Regions from separate parts of the Kitasatospora sp. NPDC059160 genome, predicted to be linked through region 1. Evidence: riboswitches for the same ligand, from Rfam matches in the RefSeq annotation. Region 1 holds a riboswitch; each other region holds the start of a gene.
The links. Region 1 has a riboswitch for cyclic di-AMP ahead of ACFXOZ_RS40220 (M23 family metallopeptidase). Riboswitches for the same ligand answer to the same signal wherever they lie in the genome.

Region 2: it holds a riboswitch for cyclic di-AMP, as region 1 does, so the genes downstream of both, ACFXOZ_RS08885 (transglycosylase family protein) here and ACFXOZ_RS40220 (M23 family metallopeptidase) in region 1, are expected to answer to the same signal.
Region 3: it holds a riboswitch for cyclic di-AMP, as region 1 does, so the genes downstream of both, ACFXOZ_RS28185 (NlpC/P60 family protein) here and ACFXOZ_RS40220 (M23 family metallopeptidase) in region 1, are expected to answer to the same signal.

What each region holds. Positions count from the first base shown of each region.
Region 1 covers NZ_JBHZCN010000171.1:23-6,506, forward strand. The annotation lists gene ACFXOZ_RS40220 (M23 family metallopeptidase) at 30-893, opposite strand; cyclic di-AMP (ydaO/yuaA leader) riboswitch at 906-1,064, opposite strand; gene ACFXOZ_RS40225 (YiaA/YiaB family inner membrane protein) at 1,261-1,551, shown strand; gene ACFXOZ_RS40230 (alpha/beta fold hydrolase) at 1,654-2,478, shown strand; gene ACFXOZ_RS40235 (TetR/AcrR family transcriptional regulator) at 2,507-3,088, shown strand; gene ACFXOZ_RS40240 (PP2C family protein-serine/threonine phosphatase) at 4,380-5,504, shown strand; gene ACFXOZ_RS40245 (SpoIIE family protein phosphatase) at 5,536-6,484, shown strand, end outside.
Region 2 covers NZ_JBHZCN010000015.1:6,308-12,791, reverse strand. The annotation lists gene ACFXOZ_RS08900 (MazG family protein) at 3-1,040, shown strand; gene ACFXOZ_RS08895 (SDR family NAD(P)-dependent oxidoreductase) at 1,060-1,485, opposite strand; gene ACFXOZ_RS08890 (cytochrome P450) at 1,788-3,089, shown strand; cyclic di-AMP (ydaO/yuaA leader) riboswitch at 3,299-3,469, shown strand; gene ACFXOZ_RS08885 (transglycosylase family protein) at 3,471-4,253, shown strand; gene eno (phosphopyruvate hydratase) at 4,534-5,820, shown strand; gene ACFXOZ_RS08875 (septum formation initiator family protein) at 5,984-6,466, shown strand; partial or broken gene ACFXOZ_RS08870 (DUF501 domain-containing protein) at 6,438-6,484, shown strand, end outside.
Region 3 covers NZ_JBHZCN010000074.1:10,697-17,180, forward strand. The annotation lists gene ACFXOZ_RS28175 (NYN domain-containing protein) at 1-1,177, shown strand, start outside; gene ACFXOZ_RS28180 (NlpC/P60 family protein) at 1,399-2,433, shown strand; cyclic di-AMP (ydaO/yuaA leader) riboswitch at 2,772-2,927, shown strand; gene ACFXOZ_RS28185 (NlpC/P60 family protein) at 2,938-4,053, shown strand; gene ACFXOZ_RS28190 (NlpC/P60 family protein) at 4,280-5,326, shown strand; gene ACFXOZ_RS28195 (hypothetical protein) at 5,371-6,484, shown strand, end outside.

The DNA.
Region 1 (6,484 bases):
CGCCCGGGGCCCTGCCACGTCCGTCGGTCCTACGGGGTGAGGCCGCGCTGCTGGAGCCAGGTCTCCGGGTCGACCGGGGCGCCGCCGCCGGGGCGGACCTCCAGGTGCAGGTGCGGGCCGGTGACGTTGCCGGTCGCGCCGACCTTGCCGATCTGCTGGCCGGCGGTGACCTTGCCGGAGCCCTTGATGATCGAGGAGAGGTGGCAGTACCAGATCTCGGTGCCGTCGGGCAGGGTCTCGACGATCCGGTAGCCGTACGAGCCGGACCAGCCGGCCGAGGTGACGGTGCCCTGGCCGACGGCGTAGACCGCGGTGCCGGTGTCGGCCGCGAAGTCCAGGCCGGTGTGCAGGTGGGCCCAGTAGCGGGCGCTCTGGCCGTAGTGGGCGGAGAGGTCGTAGTCCTTGACCGGCAGGGTGAGGGCGGCGGCCTTGGCCCGCTCGGCCTCCTCGGCGGCGCGCTTGGCCTCCGCCTCCTTGGCGGCGGCCTTGGCCTCGGCCTCCTGGGCGGCCTGGACCCGGGCGCCCTCCTCGGCGGCGGTGCGCTGGCTGTCGGCCTGCTGCTGGATCCGGGCGGCGAGCGCGAGGCCGGGGTCGGCGGCCAGGGCGACCGTCTCGTCCGGGGCCTCGACGGCGGGCGCGGCGGCCGGGGTCGCGGAGGCGAAGCCGGTGGCGCCCAGGGTGGCGGCGACGGCGGTGACGCCGAGCAGCGGGGAGGCGCCGCGGGTCTGACGCGGCATCCGGTGGCGGTTGGCCTCGGCCTCCGGGGCGTACGGCTCGGCCGGTCCGGCGGACCCGCCGTCGCGGGGCTCGGCACCGTGCGGGCCGGGGTGGTCGAGGAGCCGGGTACCGGCTGCGGGGCCGGCCGGGTGTGCCGGGGTGTGCGTCGACGCCACGGAGGCGCGCTCCTTTCCTTCCTTCGCGCCTACCGGGTTAGCTGACGGGTTCGGAGCAGGAAGGTCTCCTACGGCCGGGCCGGAGCCCCGCCGATTCACCCCAAGGAACGTGGTTCCCCGGCTCCCTGACCTGCCCGGAGGCCGGTCGGTGGGATTAGGCGACGGCGCACGGTGCCGTCTGGGTACGGCATTGACGACCGCGCTGCGTTATCAGACGTTAATCCTAGGACGCTCCGATTCCAAGCCATCCGCTCGGAGCCGCTGGGGAACAGGTGATCGGACGTCAACGAACGACCCCTCAGCCACCCGGTCCATCTGAGTACTCCTACTCATGTGCGACCCGGCCGCCCCGCCGCATCCTGGCGCCATGAGCACACCGATGCAGTCACGGACCACGGCCGCGTACTTCGTCCAGGCCGTCCTCTCCTTCGCCCTCTCCGGCACCGCCCTCGCCGCCGGGATCGCCTACCTGCCGGTCGGCGGCTGGACCCGGGCCTTCCTCGGGATCGGCCTCCTCTACACCGTCACCTCCTCGTTCACGCTGGCCAAGGTGGTCCGGGACCGGCAGGAGTCCTCGGACACCGTCGCCCGGGTCGACCAGGCCCGGCTGGAGAAGCTGCTCAGCGAGCACGACCCCTTCCGGATCGAGGGGGCGTGAACGGAAGGGCGCCCCCGGTACCGGCCGGACGCTTGACGGCTAAGGCTATTAGCCTTAGCTTTATGGCTACAGGCAGAAACGAGCGAGTCGGCGGAGGCCACCATGAACGGCACCAGCACCCCGAGCACCCAGTACCTCGACGTCCCCGGCGGCCGCCTCGCCTACGACGACACCCGGCAGGGCGACGGCACCCCCGTCGTCCTCCTCCCCGGAATGCTCGACTCCCGCCGCGCCTACCGGCACCTGCACCCGCTGCTCACCGCCGCCGGCCACCGGGTCGTCACCATGGACCTGCGCGGCTTCGGCGACTCCTCGATCGTCTGGGACGACTACGGCCCCGCCGCCGTCGCCACCGACGTCCTCGCCCTGCTCGACCACCTCGGCATCGAACGGGCCGTCCTGGTCGGGCAGTCCTACACCGGGGCGACGGTCGTCAAGGTCGCCGGCGACGCACCTCAGCGGGTCGCCGGGATCGCCCTGATCGACGCCTTCGTCGAACACCGGGCCAACGCCCTCATGCAGGGCGTCATGGTCGTCATGGGCGCCGCCATGGTCCGGTGGCCCGGCGTCTGGGGCTTCTACCTGCGCAAGATGGCCTACCCCGGCCCCCGCCCCGCCGACCTCGACGGCTACGTCGACGGACTCGTCGCCGCCCTGCGCACCCCCGGCCGGCGGACCGCCACCCGCGGCCACGTCACCGGCGACTCCGCACCCGTCGGCTGGTGCGCGGCCGTCCGCTGCCCGGCCCTCGTCCTCATGGGCAGCAAGGACCCCGACTTCCCGAAGCCCGAGGCCGTCGCCGACCTCCAGGCCGAGAAGCTCGGCGCCCGCAAGGTGATGATCGAAGGGTCCGGGCACTACCCGATGGCCGACAACCCGCAGGCCGTCGCCGACGCCCTGCTGCCCTTCCTCGCCGAACTCGCCTGAACCCCCGCCCGTACGGAGAAACGAAGCCATGCCCCGCGTAGGACTGACCCCCGACCAGGTCGTCGACCACGCCCTCGCCCTCATCGACGACCAGGGCGGTGAAGCCCTCACCCTCGCCTCCGTCGCCACCCGGGCCGGCGTCGCCACCCCCTCGCTGTACAAGCACGTCAGCGGCGGACTCGGCGAACTACGGCGCCTCATCGCCGTCCGGGTCACCGAGGAGCTCGCCGACCGGCTCGCGGACGCCGCCGTCGGCCGCAGCGGGGACGACGCCGTCACCGCCGTCCTACGCGCCTACCAGGCCTACGCCACCGCGCACCCCCACCGCTACGCCGCCCTCCCCCAGGCACCCCAGCCCGACGACGACCTCACCCGCGCCGCCACCCGGCTCGTCGGCGTCATCATCGCCGTCCTCCGCGGCTACGGCCTCGACGGCCCCGAAGCCATCCACGCCGCCCGCACCGTCCGCTCCCTCGCCCACGGCTTCGCCTCCCTCTCCATCGCCGGCGCCTTCCAACTCGCCGAGGACCTCACCACCACCCACGACCGCCTCATCACCACCCTCACCACCGCCCTCCACACCTGGCCCGGCACCGCCACCCCCGCCTGACCACCCCGGGCCGCCCACCCCCACCCGCACAGCACCTGAGCAGCGCAGGAAGTCGGCCCGGCCGACTTCTGGTGCGGCGGGGCTGCCGGTTGGCCGACTTCTCGCGACCGCAACCCCGCGAAACCGCACCGCAGAAGCCCACCGGAGCGGAGCCCGGACCGCGCGCAGGAAGTCGGCCCGGCCGACTTCCAGTGGCGCGGGCTGCTGATCGGTCGACCTGAGCGGGCAACGGCCGCCAGCCCATCGACCACCCGCGGGGCCGGAGTAGTGCGCAGGAAGTCGACCTGGCCGACTTCCTGCGCAACACCACGTAGGCAGGGGCCTACCAGGCGAACGGCCACGCGCGCCTCGGGCCACAGGGGAACACGGCGGCGTCGGCGGGCGCGCCAGAAGTCGGGCGGGCCGACTTCCCGCGCTCGCCGCTCCCACGGAACCCCACCGCAGAAGCCCCCAGGGCAGAGCCTGGGCCACGCATTGGAAGTCGAGCCGGCCGACTTCCAGTGGCGCGAGGCTGCCAGCTGGGCCGGGGAAGCGCACAGGAAGTCGACCTGGCCGACTCCTGGCGAGGCGAGGTTGCCCGCTGGGCCGGCGCGGCCGGGGGAGACTGGCCGACTTCCTGCGCAGCACCACGTAGGCAAGGGGCCTACAGGGCGACCGGCCGCGGGCCTCGGGGGCGGAGAAGCGCTGCGGCATTGGTGGGCGCACCAGAAGTCGGCCCCATCGACTTCTCGTGCGAGGCCGGTCGAGAAGGAGCCCGGCGGGGACGACCGGGGCAGCCGAAGGGCGCGGCTCTACCGATCGGCAGGATCAGGCGGGCGCCTCGGCGAGGAGGCCGGTCTCTCCGACAGGCGGGGGCTGTGCGCAGGAAGCGGCGGAGGGAGCACGGAGCTGCGGGCTTGCCGGGTGACGGGCAGCCGAGAGGCGGCGGCAAGAAGCGGCGCGCCAGAAGTCGGGCGGGCCGACTTCTGGCGACAGCGGGTTGCCTGGTTGTCGAGCCGCTGGGGCGAGGGCATCGCCGTAAGGAACCGCAGCAGTGTCGGCGGCCGGCGCTCAGGTGCGCACCGGAAGTCGGGCGGGCCGACTTCCGGTGCGCGTGGGGCCGGAACGGGCTTGGTGGAGACGGCTGGAGCGCAGCAGTGGGCACCTCGGGGGGAGGAGGGTTGCGGGGCGGCAGGCGGGGGCGGGTGGGAGTGGGAACTGCGCTGAGGGGGGTGGGAGGGGAGGGGTTAGTGTGGCCGGGCTGACTGGTGGTCATGACAGGGGACCGCCCACGCCTTCGCGGAGGTTCCGGGTGCCCGCACTGATAGCGAGGGTGCGGCGGTGGTACGGCCGGGTGCTGGACGGGGACGTCCGGGCCGGGCGGGTGGCGCTGGGGGTGCTGCTCGGGGTGACGGTGGTGCTGGGGGTGCTGCCGGTCCTGTTGCCGTACGGGTGGCCGCCGTCGGCGCTGGTGCTGCCGGTGGTGGGTGGCGGGCTGGTGCTGCGGCGCGGGCAGTTGCGGGTGCTGGTGTGCGCGGCGCTGGCGGGCGGTCTGCTGGGGGCGGTGGTGCAGGACCCGCACGGGGTGCGGCTGGGGGTGACGCTGGTGGTGGCGGCGACGGGGGCGACGGTGCTGACCGCGAACCGGTTCCGGGACCGGCTGGGACTGCGCGGCACCCAGGGCGATTCGATGCTGCTGGAGCTGGCGGAGCACAACCGGGCCCTGGCCCGGCTGCCGGAGCGGCTGCTGGACTGGCACTTCGACAGTGCGCTGGCCCCGGCGGGCGGCACGTCGTTCTCCGGGGACTTCCTGCTGTGCGCCCACCGGCCGGAGGAGGACCTGCTGGAGCTGGTGCTGGTGGACGTGTCGGGCAAGGGCAGTCGGGCGGCGGCCCGGTCGACGCACCTGTCGGGGGCGTTCGCGATGCTGCTGGGCCGGGTGCCGCCGGAGGCGTTCCTGCCGGCGGCCAACGACCACCTGGTGCGGATGGGCTGGGAGGACGACTTCGCCACGGCCGTGCACCTGGCGCTGCACCCGGCGACGGGCCGCTACCGCCTGTTCAACGCGGGCCATCCGCCGCCCGTGCGGTTCTGCCGCCGGTCGGGCTGGGTGCCGTCGGAGCACGGCGGTCCGGCGCTGGGGCTGGTGCCGGGGGCGCCGTACCCGGGGGCGTCGGGGCGGCTGGCGTACGGGGATTCGCTGCTGCTGTTCAGCGACGGCCTGGTGGAGGTGCCGGGCCGGGACCTGGACGAGGGGGTGGGCCGGCTGTTGGCGGCGGCCGAGCCGGAGGTGCGCACCAACCCGCCGCAGCGGCAGGCGGTCCGGGGGGCGGCGGGCCGGCTGGTGGAGGCGGTGGCACAGGACGTCGCGGACGACCGGACCCTGGTCCTGGTGCGGCGGCTGAGAGCGACCGCGGACCACGGAAATGGGGTATGAAGATTTGGTGTCCTCTCCCGTTCGTAGTCCGATGCGCTGCGTGCGCCTGCTGCTCGGCTGCACCAGCGCCGCCGAGCTGCTCGGCACCGTCCTCGCCGAGGGCCCGAACTGGATCACCGGCGAGGGCTCCGCGCTGTACCTGCTGGACCCCGCCGGGATGCTCCGGCTGACCGCCTCGCACGGGCTGCCGGACTGGGCGCACGAGCGCTACGGCCTGGTCGACCCGGCCGGCGAGCTGCCCGCCGCGATGGCGCTGCGGCTGCGCCGCCCGTACCTGCTCAGCCCGGAGCACACCAGCGTCGACTACCCGAACCGGAACGCCGGCATGGGCACCGGGATGGTCGCCGTGGTCAGCCTGCCGCTGGTGGTGGACGAGCGGCCGATCGGCGTGCTGGCCCTCGCCCTGGCGCACCGGGGCACCGTCCCGGGGCGCGACCTGGACGTGCTGGAGACGATCGCCGGGGCCTGCGCCCACCGGCTGCACCACCTGCTGGACCACGTCCTCGACCACACCGGCGACCGCACCGGAAACCGCACCGCGGAGCGGCCCCCGACCGCCCCGACCGCCCCGGACGCCGCCCTGGCCCACCCGCTGCTGTCGCTCGCGGTGCGGGCCGCCGGGCACGGCGCCTTCGAGCGCGACCTGGTCACCGGGGAGAGCTACTGGGACGCGGCCGCCTTCGCGGTGGCCGGCCGGCCCGTCGACCCGGACGGGACCGCCCCGGAGCTGGAGCGGATCGTCCACCCCGAGGACCTGCCGGACGTCCAGGCGGCCCTGGCGGAGGCGCTGGCGAGCGGGGGCCGCTACCGGATCGGCTACCGGATGCTGCGCCGGGGCGGGAAGGTCGCGCGGGTCGAGGAGTCCGGCGAGGTGATGCTGGACGTGCACGGCCGCCCGGTGCGCATGGCCGGGCTGATCGCCGACGTGGAGCACCGCCGGGCGCGGGACGCCGAGCCGCCGCACGACCCGGCCGGGGCCC
Region 2 (6,484 bases), on a different contig from region 1:
GGGTGACGACGAATGCTGTGCCGACGGACGCTCCGGGCGCGAAGTTGATCCTGCTGACCACCACCCACCGGGTGGCCCCCGGCCTGCTGGCGTGGCCGGCCTGGGAGGCGCTGCGGTCGGCCGGGCGGGTGCTGGTCGGGGACGAGGGGCACCCGCAGGTGCCGGCGGTGCGGCAGGCCGGGGTGGCGGTGGAGGTGGCGCCGGCCGGGTCGGCGCCGGCGCTGGCGCGGCTGCTGACCGGGCAGCCGGCCGGGGCGGGGGCGACGGTGTGGCTGGGCGGCCCGGACGGGGACCCGGGGCTGACGGACGCGCTGGCCCGGCTCGCGGTGGAGCACGCCGGGGAGGTGCCGGAGATCGAGGTGCTGCCCGGCTCGTACGACCTGCCGGGGGCGCGGCTGCTGGACCTCGCCTCGGTGATGGACCGGCTGCGCTCGCCGGGCGGCTGCCCGTGGGACGCCGAGCAGACCCACGAGAGCCTGGTGAAGTACCTGGTCGAGGAGGCCTACGAGCTGGTCGAGGCGATCGAGGAGGGGGACCGGGACGCGCTGCGCGAGGAGCTGGGCGACGTGCTGTTCCAGGTGTTCTTCCACGCCCGGGTCGCGGAGGAGCACCCGACCGATCCGTTCACGATCGACGACGTGGCCGGGGACATGGTCGAGAAGCTGCTGTACCGGCACCCGCACGTGTTCGGGGACGTCGAGGTGGCGGGCGCCGACGAGGCGGAGGCGAACTGGGAGCAGTTGAAGGCGGCCGAGAAGGCGGACCGGGAGTCCGTCCTGGACGGCGTGCCGGCCGGGCTGCCGGCGCTGGCGTACGCGGCGAAGCTGGTGTCCCGGGTGCGCCGGGCGGGCTTCGCGGGGGTGCCGGACGAGCCGTACGAGCTGCCGCGCGAGCTGACCGCCGAGTCGGCGGGCCGGCTGCTGCTGGCGGTGGCGCAGCGGGCGCACGACGCCGGGGTGGACGTGGACGCGGCGCTGCGCTCGGCCGCGCGCGGCTACCGGGACGCGGTGCGCGCGGCCGAGGGGCTCCGGCCGGAGTAGACCTCGGTGGCGGGGCGGCTCAGGCCGCCGTCGCCGTGCGCTCGGTGGCGCACCGCTGCGGCGGGACGAGCTCGCCGATCGCCTCGCCGATCAGGACGACCAGTTCGGCGAGGCGCTCCAGGTCGAGGTGGGCGGGCAGGTCGGCGAGGGAGACGATCCGCTCGCCCCTCGGCCCCGCCACGCAGAAGAGGTCGATCGGACCGAAGTGCTTCTCGGCGGTGTCGACCAGCGCGGCGACGTCGCTGGGCCGGCGGATGTCGCCGGAGACGCCGACCACGGGGCAGCCCGGCCGGTCGAGTTCGGAGGCGAGGTCCTCGGCGATGCCGACGTGGGTGTCGGCGATCAGCATCCCGGCGGTGCCGGCCGCGGTGAACCGGCGGGCGAGGTCGGCCCCCGAACCGCCCGCGAGTACCGCGATGACGACGACTGCTCCGCTGACCGTCATTGGTCCAGCTCCTCCCTGCGGGCGACACCGCACCGGCGCCCGCGCGTACTTCGGAGGATCGTAGGCAGGTCCTGACCCTCCGCAACAGGGATTACCCCTCAGGTGACCAGGCTCACGCCTGCCGCCCGGCCAAGAGCTGGCCAAGGCCCGTCCACGCACCGTCCACGGGCCGTCCACGGAGTGTCGGCGTTCCGCTCGCGCGCCGGTCACGGACGGTTCGCGCGGCGGTGGCCTCCGGCCGGCCGCGGGGGCGCGTGCGCCGGTGGTCCGGGCCCCTCCGGTCCAGCGGTTACGGTCGACCCATGCCAGCTCAGCCCGAGGGCGCCCAGCCCGCCGCCCAGCCCGACCCGCAGCTCTTCACCTGGGAGTTCGCCGCAGACCCGTACCCCGCCTACGCCTGGCTGCGCGAGCACGCCCCGGTGCACCGCACCACGCTGCCGAGCGGGGTGGAGGCCTGGCTGGTGACGCGCTACGCGGACGCCCGGCAGGCGCTCGCGGACGGCCGGCTCTCGAAGAACCCGGCGCACCACAGCGGGCAGGCGCACCGCACCGGCCGGGTGGGCATCCCGGGGGAGCGGCAGGCGGACCTGATGACCCACCTGCTGAACATCGACCCGCCGGACCACACCCGGCTGCGCCGCCTGGTGTCGAAGGCGTTCACGCCGCGCCGGGTGGCGGAGTTCGAGCCGCGGGTGCAGCAGCTCACCGACCGGCTGATCGACGGCTTCGCGCAGCGCGGTTCGGCGGACCTGATCCACGAGTTCGCGTTCCCGCTCCCCATCTACGCGATCTGCGACATGCTCGGCGTTCCCTCCGAGGACCAGGACGACTTCCGGGACTGGGCCGGAATGATGATCCGGCACGGGGGCGGCCAACGCGGCGGCGTGGGGCGGGCGGTGAAGCGGATGCGGGCGTACCTGCTGGAGCTGATCCACCGCAAGCGGGCGGACCTCGGGGACGACCTGATCTCCGGCCTGATCCGGGCGAGCGACCACGGCGAGCACCTGACCGAGAACGAGGCCGCCGCGATGGCCTTCATCCTCCTCTTCGCCGGGTTCGAGACGACGGTGAACCTGATCGGCAACGGGACGTACGCGCTGCTGCGCAATCCCGGGCAGCGGGCCCTGCTGCAGGAGTCGGTGGCCCGCGGCGAGACCGCGCTGCTGGAGACCGGGATCGAGGAACTCCTGCGCTACGACGGGCCGGTGGAGTTGGCGACCTGGCGGTTCGCGACCGCTCCGCTGACCATCGGCGGGGTGGAGATCCCGGTCGGGGACCCGGTGCTGGTGGTGCTGGCGGCGGCGGACCGCGATCCGGCCAGGTTCTCCGACGAGAACACCCTCGACCTGGCCCGGAGCGACAACCCGCACCTGGGGTTCGGGCACGGCATCCACTACTGCATCGGAGCCCCGCTGGCCCGGCTGGAGGGGCGGTCCGCGCTGGCCACGCTGCTTTCCCGGCTGCCGGATCTGCGGCTGGCCGAAAGCCCGGAGAATCTGCGCTGGCGGGGTGGCCTGATCATGCGTGGATTGCGCGAACTTCCGGTCGAATTCAGTCCGGAGCCCCGGTCGCCGCACAGTCGTCCTGAGGCCACGACACGCTGACGAAGCATCCGGAACCGGCCACCGGCGGTGGTATGAACGCTCATCAAACCGGACAAAGCCCCGCCGTTGGTAGGCGATCGAACACGGGCCGTAATTCTTGTGTGATGTCGGTGATATGAGCTTGTGATTCGTCTGAGGATCTGTCTAGTCTCCGTGGAGTTCGCAGCTGCGGACCTCGTGCGCGGACGCCGAATCCTGCCCGCCGCGTCACGGGAAACCGACCAGAACCCTGGGCAGGGGCGGGGGAACCAGGTTTGTTGCCGTTCCTCCACGGCTCGGGGTGAAGCCGCCCGCGCGGAATCGATTCCGCAGACGGCGGCCGGGCCACCTCCCGGTCCGAACCCGACAGCTCACCTCGCAGGCGTGCGGAGAGGGACCTTCATGCTGTTCGTTGGAACCGGCCGTCATCGCCGTCGCACCCAGGCCGAGAAGGCCATCGCCGTCGCCGGTGTGGCCGGCGTCGGACTCGCACTGCCGCTCCTCTCCGCCACCGGCGCCTCCGCCGCCCCGGCCTCCGTCTGGGACTCCGTCGCCCAGTGCGAGAGCGGCGGCAACTGGAGCATCAACACCGGCAACGGCTTCTCCGGCGGCCTCCAGTTCACCCCCAGCACCTGGAAGGCGTACGGCGGCACCGCGTACGCGGCGCAGGCCAACCAGGCCAGCAAGGGGCAGCAGATCGCCGTCGCCGAGAAGGTCCTCGCCTCGCAGGGCCCCGGCGCCTGGCCGGTCTGCTCCCAGAAGGCGGGCCTGAGCAAGGGCGGCGCCCCGGCCCAGGTGGACACCTCCTCGGACGCCAAGCCGCAGAAGCAGCAGGCCCAGAAGCAGGCACCCAAGCAGCAGGCCCCCAAGGCCGCCGCCAAGCCCGCCCAGCCGAAGCCGGTCCAGCAGTACGCGCCGAAGCACGCCGCGCCGAAGCAGGCCGAGCAGCCCGCCGCCCCGTCGGCGCAGCAGTACGCCCCCAAGCACGCCGCCCCGCGGGCCGCGCAGGCCCCGGCCGCCACGACCGGCCACGACTACACCGTCCGGGACGGTGACACCCTGTCGGGCATCGCCACCGCCCAGGGCGTGTCCGGCGGCTGGCAGGCGCTCTACGACGGCAACCGCACCACGGTCGGCGGCAACCCGGACATGATCGTGCCCGGCCAGGTCCTGCACCTGGGCTGAGCCGGACCGTTCCACGGAGAACGACACGCTGGACACGTAGGGGGCCGCGCCCGGCGGCCCCCTACGTCCGCGTTCGCCCGCCCCGATGGACGCCCCGGTGGGACGCACCGGGACGAGCAGGTGAACTACCGGTGGGTAGCCGGGCCACACGGTGAGACGCAGCCCGGGCCGAGGTGGCCCCGGGAGCCCGGGCGGTTAGGCTCTGGTCGTAACGACTCCGCAATCGTCCGGCCGACAGCACCACCCGCAGCCGGACCCTGCTTCCGCAAGGAGATGCTTCGTGCCGTCCATCGATGTCGTCGTAGCCCGTGAAATCCTCGACTCCCGCGGCAACCCCACGGTCGAGGTCGAGGTCGGCCTCGACGACGGCAGCACGGGTCGTGCCGCTGTTCCGTCGGGTGCCTCGACCGGCGCCTTCGAGGCGCTCGAACTGCGCGACGGCGACAAGAACCGCTACTTCGGCAAGGGCGTGGAGAAGGCCGTCCTGGCCGTCATCGAGCAGATCGGCCCGGAGCTGGTCGGCTACGACGCCACCGAGCAGCGCCTGATCGACCAGGCCATGCTCGACCTGGACGCCACCCCGGACAAGTCCTCGCTCGGCGCCAACGCCATCCTGGGCGTCTCGCTGGCCGTCGCGCACGCCGCCTCCGAGGCCAGCGACCTGCCGCTGTTCCGCTACCTGGGCGGCCCGAACGCCCACGTCCTGCCGGTCCCGATGATGAACATCCTCAACGGCGGCTCGCACGCGGACTCCAACGTCGACATCCAGGAGTTCATGATCGCTCCGATCGGCGCGGAGTCCTTCTCCGAGGCCGTCCGCTGGGGCGTCGAGGTCTACCACACCCTCAAGGGCGTGCTGAAGGAGCGCGGCCTGTCCACCGGCCTCGGCGACGAGGGCGGCTTCGCGCCGAACCTGGACAGCAACCGCGAGGCCCTGGACCTCATCACCGAGGCCATCCAGAAGGCCGGCTACGTGCCCGGCCGCGACATCGCGCTGGCCCTGGACGTCGCCGCCTCCGAGTTCTTCCAGGACGGCGCCTACCAGTTCGAGGGCAAGGCCCTGTCGGCCGCCGAGCTCATCGAGTACTACGCCGAGCTGGTCGCCTCCTACCCGCTGGTCTCCATCGAGGACCCGCTGGACGAGTCGGACTGGGACGGCTGGAAGGCCATGACCGTCAAGCTGGGCGACAAGGTCCAGCTGGTCGGCGACGACCTGTTCGTCACCAACCCGGCCCGCCTGGCCAAGGGCATCGAGACCGGCACCGCCAACGCGCTGCTGGTGAAGGTGAACCAGATCGGCTCGCTGACCGAGACCCTGGACGCCGTCGAGCTGGCCCAGCGCAACGGCTACCGCTGCATGATGTCGCACCGCTCCGGCGAGACCGAGGACGTCACCATCGCCGACCTGGCCGTCGCCACCAACTGCGGCCAGATCAAGACCGGTGCCCCGGCCCGCTCCGAGCGCGTCGCCAAGTACAACCAGCTGCTGCGCATCGAGGAGATCCTCGACGACGCCGCCGAGTACGCCGGCCGCGGCGCCTTCCCGCGGTTCAAGCACGAGGGCTGAGCGCGCCCGGGCCGGGCGGCGTCCGGCCCTGATCCCGGGGGCCCGCGGCCCCCGGTAGCGCACGCCTGACCGGTGCCCCGCCGCTCACCCCGTAGGGTGGACGGCGGGGCACCGTCGCGACCAGGAGGGGATACGGGAGATGGCTGGCTGGAGGATCCCGGGCTTGGCGGCCCGGCCTCGGTTCACGAGCCGGGCGACCGTCCTCGTCCTGGTGCTCTGCTCGCTGGTGGCGATCCTGGCCTACCCCACGCGGCAGTTCATCTCCCAGCGCGCCGAGATCTCCGCCCAGCGGGCGAAGGCCGACCACGCGCGCCAGCAGGTCGACCAGCTGCGCCGGGACAAGGCGCGCTGGCAGGACCCGGAGTACGTCAAGGCGCAGGCCCGCGCCCGGCTGCACTACGCGGTGCCGGGGGAGACCCCGTACATCGCGGTGGACCCGGCCGGGCCGGCCGCCCGGCCCTCCGCGCCGGCCGGTTCGGCCACCGCCGCCGCCGACGCGGCCGCCGGCCCGGCGAAGGCCGACAAGCCCTGGTACACCAGCATCTGGGACTCGGTGGACGCCGCCGACACCGTCGCGCTGGCCCCCGCCGCACCCCGTCCGCTCCCCCCGTCCTCCGTTGGAGACCCCACCCCCCATGACCACTGAGAACCACCCCGCCGTCTC
Region 3 (6,484 bases), on a different contig from region 1:
GCGGCGGGCCAAGTACGCGGCCACCGCGCTGGCGGCGGCGCTGGAGTCCGAGCCGGCCTTCCGGGTGCGGATAGCGGAGCGGCTGCGGCTGGGCCAGCCGGACCTGGTGAAGGCGCTGGAGTCGGGCACCGTCCCCGGCGCCGCCGATCCGATGGACGTCGCGGCCGCCGCCTACCTGGTGCGCTCGCCCGGCTGGAGCCGACTGGTCGCCGAGGCGGGCGAGGAGGCCGAGCGGGCCGGCGCCGAGGACGCGGCGGCGGAGGCCGCCCGGCAGGTGGAGAAGCTCCAGGCCGAGCTGGCCGAGGTGCGGGCCGCGGCGCGGGCGGACCTGGACCGCCAGCGCGCGGAGTTCGAGGGCGTCCGGCGGGAGGCCGAGTCGCTGCGCAAGAAGGTGCGGTCGCTGGAGAGCGACACCCGGCGGGCGCAGGCCGAGACCCGGCGGGTGACCGGGGAGCTGGAGGCGGCGCGGGCGCAGGCCACCGGGGAGCGCAGCGCGGCCGAGTCCGAGGCGCGGCGGCTGCGGCACCGGGTTTCCGAACTGGAGACCGCGGTCGAGCAGGGCCGCCGCTCGGCCCGGGAGGGCCGCAGCGTCGAGGACATGCGGCTGCGGCTGCTGCTGGACACCGTGCTGCAGTCGGCGCAGGGCCTCCAGCGGGAGCTGGCGCTGCCGGTCTCCCAGCTCCGCCCGGCGGACCTGGTGGAGGCGGTGGTGCCGGGGTCGGCCTCGCCGCACGACGTGGCCCGGCGCGGCCTGGCCGAGGACGACCCGGCGCTGCTGGACCAGTTGCTGGCGATCCCCCAGGTGCACCTGGTGGTGGACGGCTACAACGTGACCAAGACCGGGTACCCGGCGCTGCCGCTGGAGCAGCAGCGGATCCGGCTGCTGGGCGGGCTGGCGATGCTGGCCCAGCGCACCCAGGCGGAGGTCACCTGTGTGTTCGACGGGCAGGACCTGGACGTACCGGTCATCATGGCGCCGCCGCGCGGGGTGCGGGTACGGTTCAGCCGGACCGGCGAGACCGCGGACGAGCTGATCCGCCGTCTGGTCCGGGCCGAGCCGCAGGGCCGTCCGGTGGTGGTGGTCTCCACCGACCGGGAGGTCGCGGAGGGCGTGCGGAAGGCGGGTGCGCGCCCGGTGGCCTCGGTGCTGCTGCTGAACCGGCTGGCCCGGCCCTGAGCCGGCCCCGAGCCGGGTCGGAGTCGGGACGGGGGCTGTGACGGCAGGTCAGTGGGGCTTCCGTGCGGGTGTGCGGATCCGGTGAAGTCAGTGGGGGAACCGGAGTTCACGCCTTCGGGGGAGTGGCAAAACGGGTAGATCTTCACTAGGGTCTGGCGTCAAACCTATTTTCCGGAATCTCACCTGATCAGGTGAGTCCGATGGAAGAAGGAGCCGGTCCCTTGGCCTCCCACCGCCGTCCCAAGCAGCCGAGCCGCGCGCGGGTCTCCGTGCTCACCGCTGCTGCTGCGACCGCGGTCGCCCTCTCCGCCCAGGTCGCCGCGCATGCCGCGCCGCAGCCGAACAAGAGTGACGTCAAGGCGCAGATCGACCAGCTCCAGCAGGAGCAGGAGCAGGCGGCCGAGAAGTACAACGGCGCCAAGGAGCGCTCCGACCAGCTCCGCAAGCAGGCCGACCAGCTCCAGGACCAGGTGGCCCGCAGCCAGGACCAGATGAGCCAGCTCCAGGTGGGCCTGGCCCAGGTCGCGGGCGAGCAGTACCGCACCGGCGGCATCGACCCGTCCGTCCAGCTGATGCTCTCCTCCGACCCGTCCGGCTACCTGGACAAGGCGTCGAGCGTCCAGCAGGCCAGCACCACCCAGACCGAGGCGCTCAAGGGCCTGCTCGACCAGCAGCGCCGGCTGGACCAGGAGAAGGCCGAGGCGGCCGCCGTGCTCGCCTCCCTGGACTCCACCACCAAGGACCTCAACCAGGCCAAGGCGGACGTCAACACCAAGTTGAAGACCGCCCAGGACCTGCTGAACTCGCTCAGCGCCGCCGACCGGGCCGCGCTCCGGGCCCAGCAGCAGCAGGACGACCGCGCCTCCCGCGGCGCCGACCGGGTCGACCTCAGCAACCTGCCGCCGGCCAGCGGCTACGCCGCCGTGGCGGTGGCCAAGGCGATGAGCAAGCAGGGTTCGCCGTACGTGTGGGGCGCCACCGGGCCCTCCACCTTCGACTGCTCGGGCCTGATGGTCTGGGCGTACGGCCAGGCCGGCGTCTCGCTGCCGCGCACCTCGCAGGAGCAGGGCCACATCGGGACCGCCGTGACGCTGGCCACCGCCCAGCCGGGTGACCTGGTGATCTACGGCGGCGACATGCACCACGTCGGGATGTACATCGGCAACGGCATGGTGGTCCACGCGCCGCACACCGGTGACGTGGTGAAGGTGATGAAGGCCGACGCGATGTCGATCAACACGATCCGCCGGATCTGACGCTCCGGTACCTCCCCGGGGGCCGGTTCCGGCCCTGTGATCCGCGCCACCTCCGGTCGGGGGTGGCGCTCCGGGTTTGCGGACCGGGTGGGCCGGAGGGTGAGAGTCGATCAGCTTTGCGTGCGCCGGTGATCACCATCAGTCATTTTCACAAAAGAACATGGGTAATCTTCCGTCTTTTTTCTGACAAGGATTTGAACGGATCACGGTTCAGTTACTAGGGTCGTGCTCCGAACCACCGCACAGTCGATCACCCAGCCTGGGTGGCGGCGGTGGTTACCGCCGAGTTCGCGAAACAGCGGGGCAGGTCGAAGCGACTGCCCGACAGGGGAGCCCAGTAGTCGGGGGCGCTGCGGAGCGGAGCCGGGGAACCACACGTTCCTCCGGGGTGAATCGGCGCCAGGTCGGCCGTAGGTGAGGCCGGTGAGGCGTCGTAGGGCATGCTTCCGGCCCGAACCCGTCAGCTCACCCGGTAGGCGGCGTAGGAAGAAGGAGTCCGCCTTCGTGGCGTCCCATCGTCGTCCCAAGCCCGCCAGCCGTACCCGCGTCTCGATCCTGACCGGTTTCGCCGCCGCCGCCGTCGCGCTCTCCGCGCAGTCCAGCGCGCACGCCGACCCGCAGCCGACCAAGGACCAGGTCAAGGAGCAGGTCGACCAGCTCAACGAGCAGGCCGAGCAGGCGACCGAGAAGTACAACGCCGCGCAGGAGAAGCAGCAGGAGCTGGAGAAGCAGGTCTCCGGCCTCCAGGACCAGGTGGCCCGCCAGCAGGCCCAGGTGACCGACCTCCAGGGCGGCCTGGCCGAGATCGCCGGCGAGCAGTACCGCAACGGGGGCATATCCCCGACGGTCCAGCTGATGTTCTCCTCCAGCCCGGACAACTTCCTCAACCAGGCCGGCGCGCTGAACCAGGCGGGCAGCACCCAGAAGAACCAGCTCAAGCAGCTCCAGGACCAGCAGCGCAAGCTGGACCAGGACCGCACCGAGGCGCAGGGCAAGCTCGGCGAGCTGGAGTCCACGACCCAGCAGCTGAAGGCCTCCAAGGACGAGGTCCAGAACAAGCTCAAGGCCGCCCAGGACCTGCTCAACACGCTGACCGAGCAGGAGCGCCAGGCGATCAAGGCGGCCGAGGACAAGGCCGCCGCCGACGCCAAGGCCAAGGCGGACGCCGCCGCGAAGGCCGCCGCCCCGGACCGCGCCTCGCGCGACAGCAGCCGCAGCGACCTCGGCTCGGGCTCCACCGCCGCGCCGGTCAAGATCGCCCCGGGCAGTTCGCACGGTGCCGCCGCGCTGGCCGCCGCCGCCACCAAGGTCGGCAGCCCGTACGTCTGGGGCGCCACCGGCCCCAGCTCCTTCGACTGCTCCGGCCTGATGGTCTGGGCGTTCAACCAGGCCGGGGTGTCGCTGCCGCGCACCTCGCAGGAGCAGGCCGGCGCCGGCACCCGGATCGGCTCGGACATCTCCCAGGCCCAGCCCGGCGACATGCTGATCTTCTACGGCGACGCCCACCACGTCGGCATCTACGCGGGCAACGGCCAGGTGCTGCACGCTCCCAAGCCGGGTGCGTCGGTGCGCTACGAGGCCGTCTCCAACATGCCGCTGGCCTCCATCGTGCGGGTCTGATCCCCGGCCACGCGTTCACGGGCCCGGTCCTCCGTCACGGAGGGCCGGGCCTGCGGCTTTTCCGGCGGCTCGACCTGGTGTCCGATTAGGGGTCAAATATTCGGGTCGGTAGGGGTTTGGACTCACTTGCCCGGACTCGCTAACGTCTGCCACCGGACTCCCGCTCGACGGCCGCCCACCGGGGCGCGGCCGCGGGGCCGCGCCGCAGGACTGGAGCCGTTGCCGCATGCCCGTGCACCGTCGTTCCCAACTGCTCGCCCGTGCGCTGGTACTGACCGCGGCCGCCACCACGGCCCTGGGCGTGGCGACCGCCGGCAGCGCCCAGGCCGCCCCCGGGGCGCCGGACGCGCCCGACCGCAAGGACGTCAAGGCCCAGGTCGAGCAGCTGTACGACGAGGCCGAACAGGCCTCGGAGAAGTACAACGCCGCGCAGGAGGCGCAGAAGCGGCTTCTGGGCGAGACCACGATCCTCCAGGGCGAGGTCGCCGCCGCCCAGGAGCAGCTCAACGAGCTGCGCGGGGACCTCGCCACGGTCGCCGGGGCCGAGTACCGGGGCGGCGGGATGACCCAGACCGCCCAGCTGATGCTCTCCAGCGACCCGGAGGCCTACCTCACCCGCGCCCGCACCCTCGGCCAGGCCGCCGAGCGCCAGCAGGAGACCCTGCACGAGCTGGTCACCCGTCAGCGCCGGCTCGACCAGCGGCGCACCGAGACCGCCGCCAAGCTCGCCGAACTGGACGAGGCTCGCCGCTCGCTCGCCGAGAACAAGCAGCAGATCCAGCAGCGCCTCGCCAAGGCGCAGAAGCTGCTCAACAGCCTGGGCGCCGTCGAGCGGAACCGGATGGTCGCCCAGGACGCCCGGGAGGCCGAGCAGCGCGCCACCCGCGGTACCGACCGGCTGGACCTCGGCAACGCCCCGGCCGCCTCCGAGCGCGGGGCGGCCGCGCTGGCCGCCGCGGTGCGGATGGTCGGCTCGCCCTACGTCTACGGATCCACCGGGCCGCGTGCCTTCGACTGTTCCGGTCTGATGTACTACAGCTGGCGGCAGGCCGGAGTGACCCTGCCGCGGACCTCGCAGGCCCAGGCGTACGCCGGGCAGCGGATCAGCCTCTCCGAAGCGCGGCCGGGAGACCTGGTGATCTTCTACCGGGACATGCACCACGTCGGGATGTACGCCGGCGGCGGTGTGATGGTGCACGCCCCGTACCCCGGTGCCAAGGTCCGGTACGAGAGCGTCAACGCGATGCCGGTCTCGGGAGTGGTCCGGCTCTGAGCGCGACGCCCTCCGGGCCGGACGGCCCCCACCCGATAGACCCCGTGCGCCGGGTGCTGTCCCGGCGCGGTGCGTTGCTGCTGGCGGCCGGCGGACTGGCCCAGCTGTCGCTGCCCCCGGTGGCCCCGCCGCCGCCGGGCGGGCGGGCCGTCGACCGGCAGGCCGAGGTCGCCGCGCTGCTGGCGGCGCGGGCACGCTCGCTGCCCGCCCGGTCGGGGCTGACCGGGGCCGAGGCGGTGTACCGGAACCTGGTGCTCTCACCGCCCGCCGGGCCGGAGCGGCAGGGCGCGTCCGTCGAGCTGGCGCTGCGGATCGCCGGGTACGACGAGTACCCGGTGGTGTACCCGCGCCGGATCGAGCTGGTCCGGGACCGGGGCGGCTGGCGGGTCGAGCGCGAGGAGGGCGCCGGTGGGCCCCCGGCGCCGTGGGACCTCGGCCCGGTCCGCACCGCCGCCGGAGCCCGCTGCCTGGTGCTCGGCCTGGCCGACGGGCCCGACCCGGCCGGGCTGGTCCCGGTGGGGGACAAGGCGGTGCCGGCCGTCAGCGCGGTCTGGGGCGACGCCTGGCCCGGCCGGCTGCTGCTGGAACTGCCCGCCACCGAGCCGCAGTTCGCCCGGCTGCTGGAGGCCGACCCGGCGGGCTGGACGGGCATGGCGGCGGTCACCGTGGCCGCCCCCGGCGCCCCCCGGCACACCCCGGCGGACCGGGTGGTGATCAACCCCGAGGCCTTCGCGAAGCTCAGCGACTTCGGCCGCCAGGTGGTCGTCACCCACGAGACCACCCACGTCGCGACCCGGGCCGACACCCGGGCCTGGACCCCGCTGTGGCTCTCCGAGGGCGTCGCCGACTGGACGGCCTACCGGGACTCCGGCCGGCGCCCGCAGCAGATCGCCCCCGAGCTGGCCCGGGACGTCGCCGCCGGGAAGCTGCCCGCCGCGCTGCCCGCCGACGCGGACTTCACCGCGGGCGCCGACGGCATCGCCCAGGCCTACGAGCAGTCCTGGCTGGCCTGCGAGCTGATCGCCCGCCGGTACGGGACGCAGCGGCTGGTCGCCTTCTACCGGGCGGTCGGCGCGGCCGACGGGGCGGGCGAGGAGCGGACGCACCGGACGGACCGGCTGCTACGGTCCGAACTGGGCCTCGGACTGGCCGAGTTCA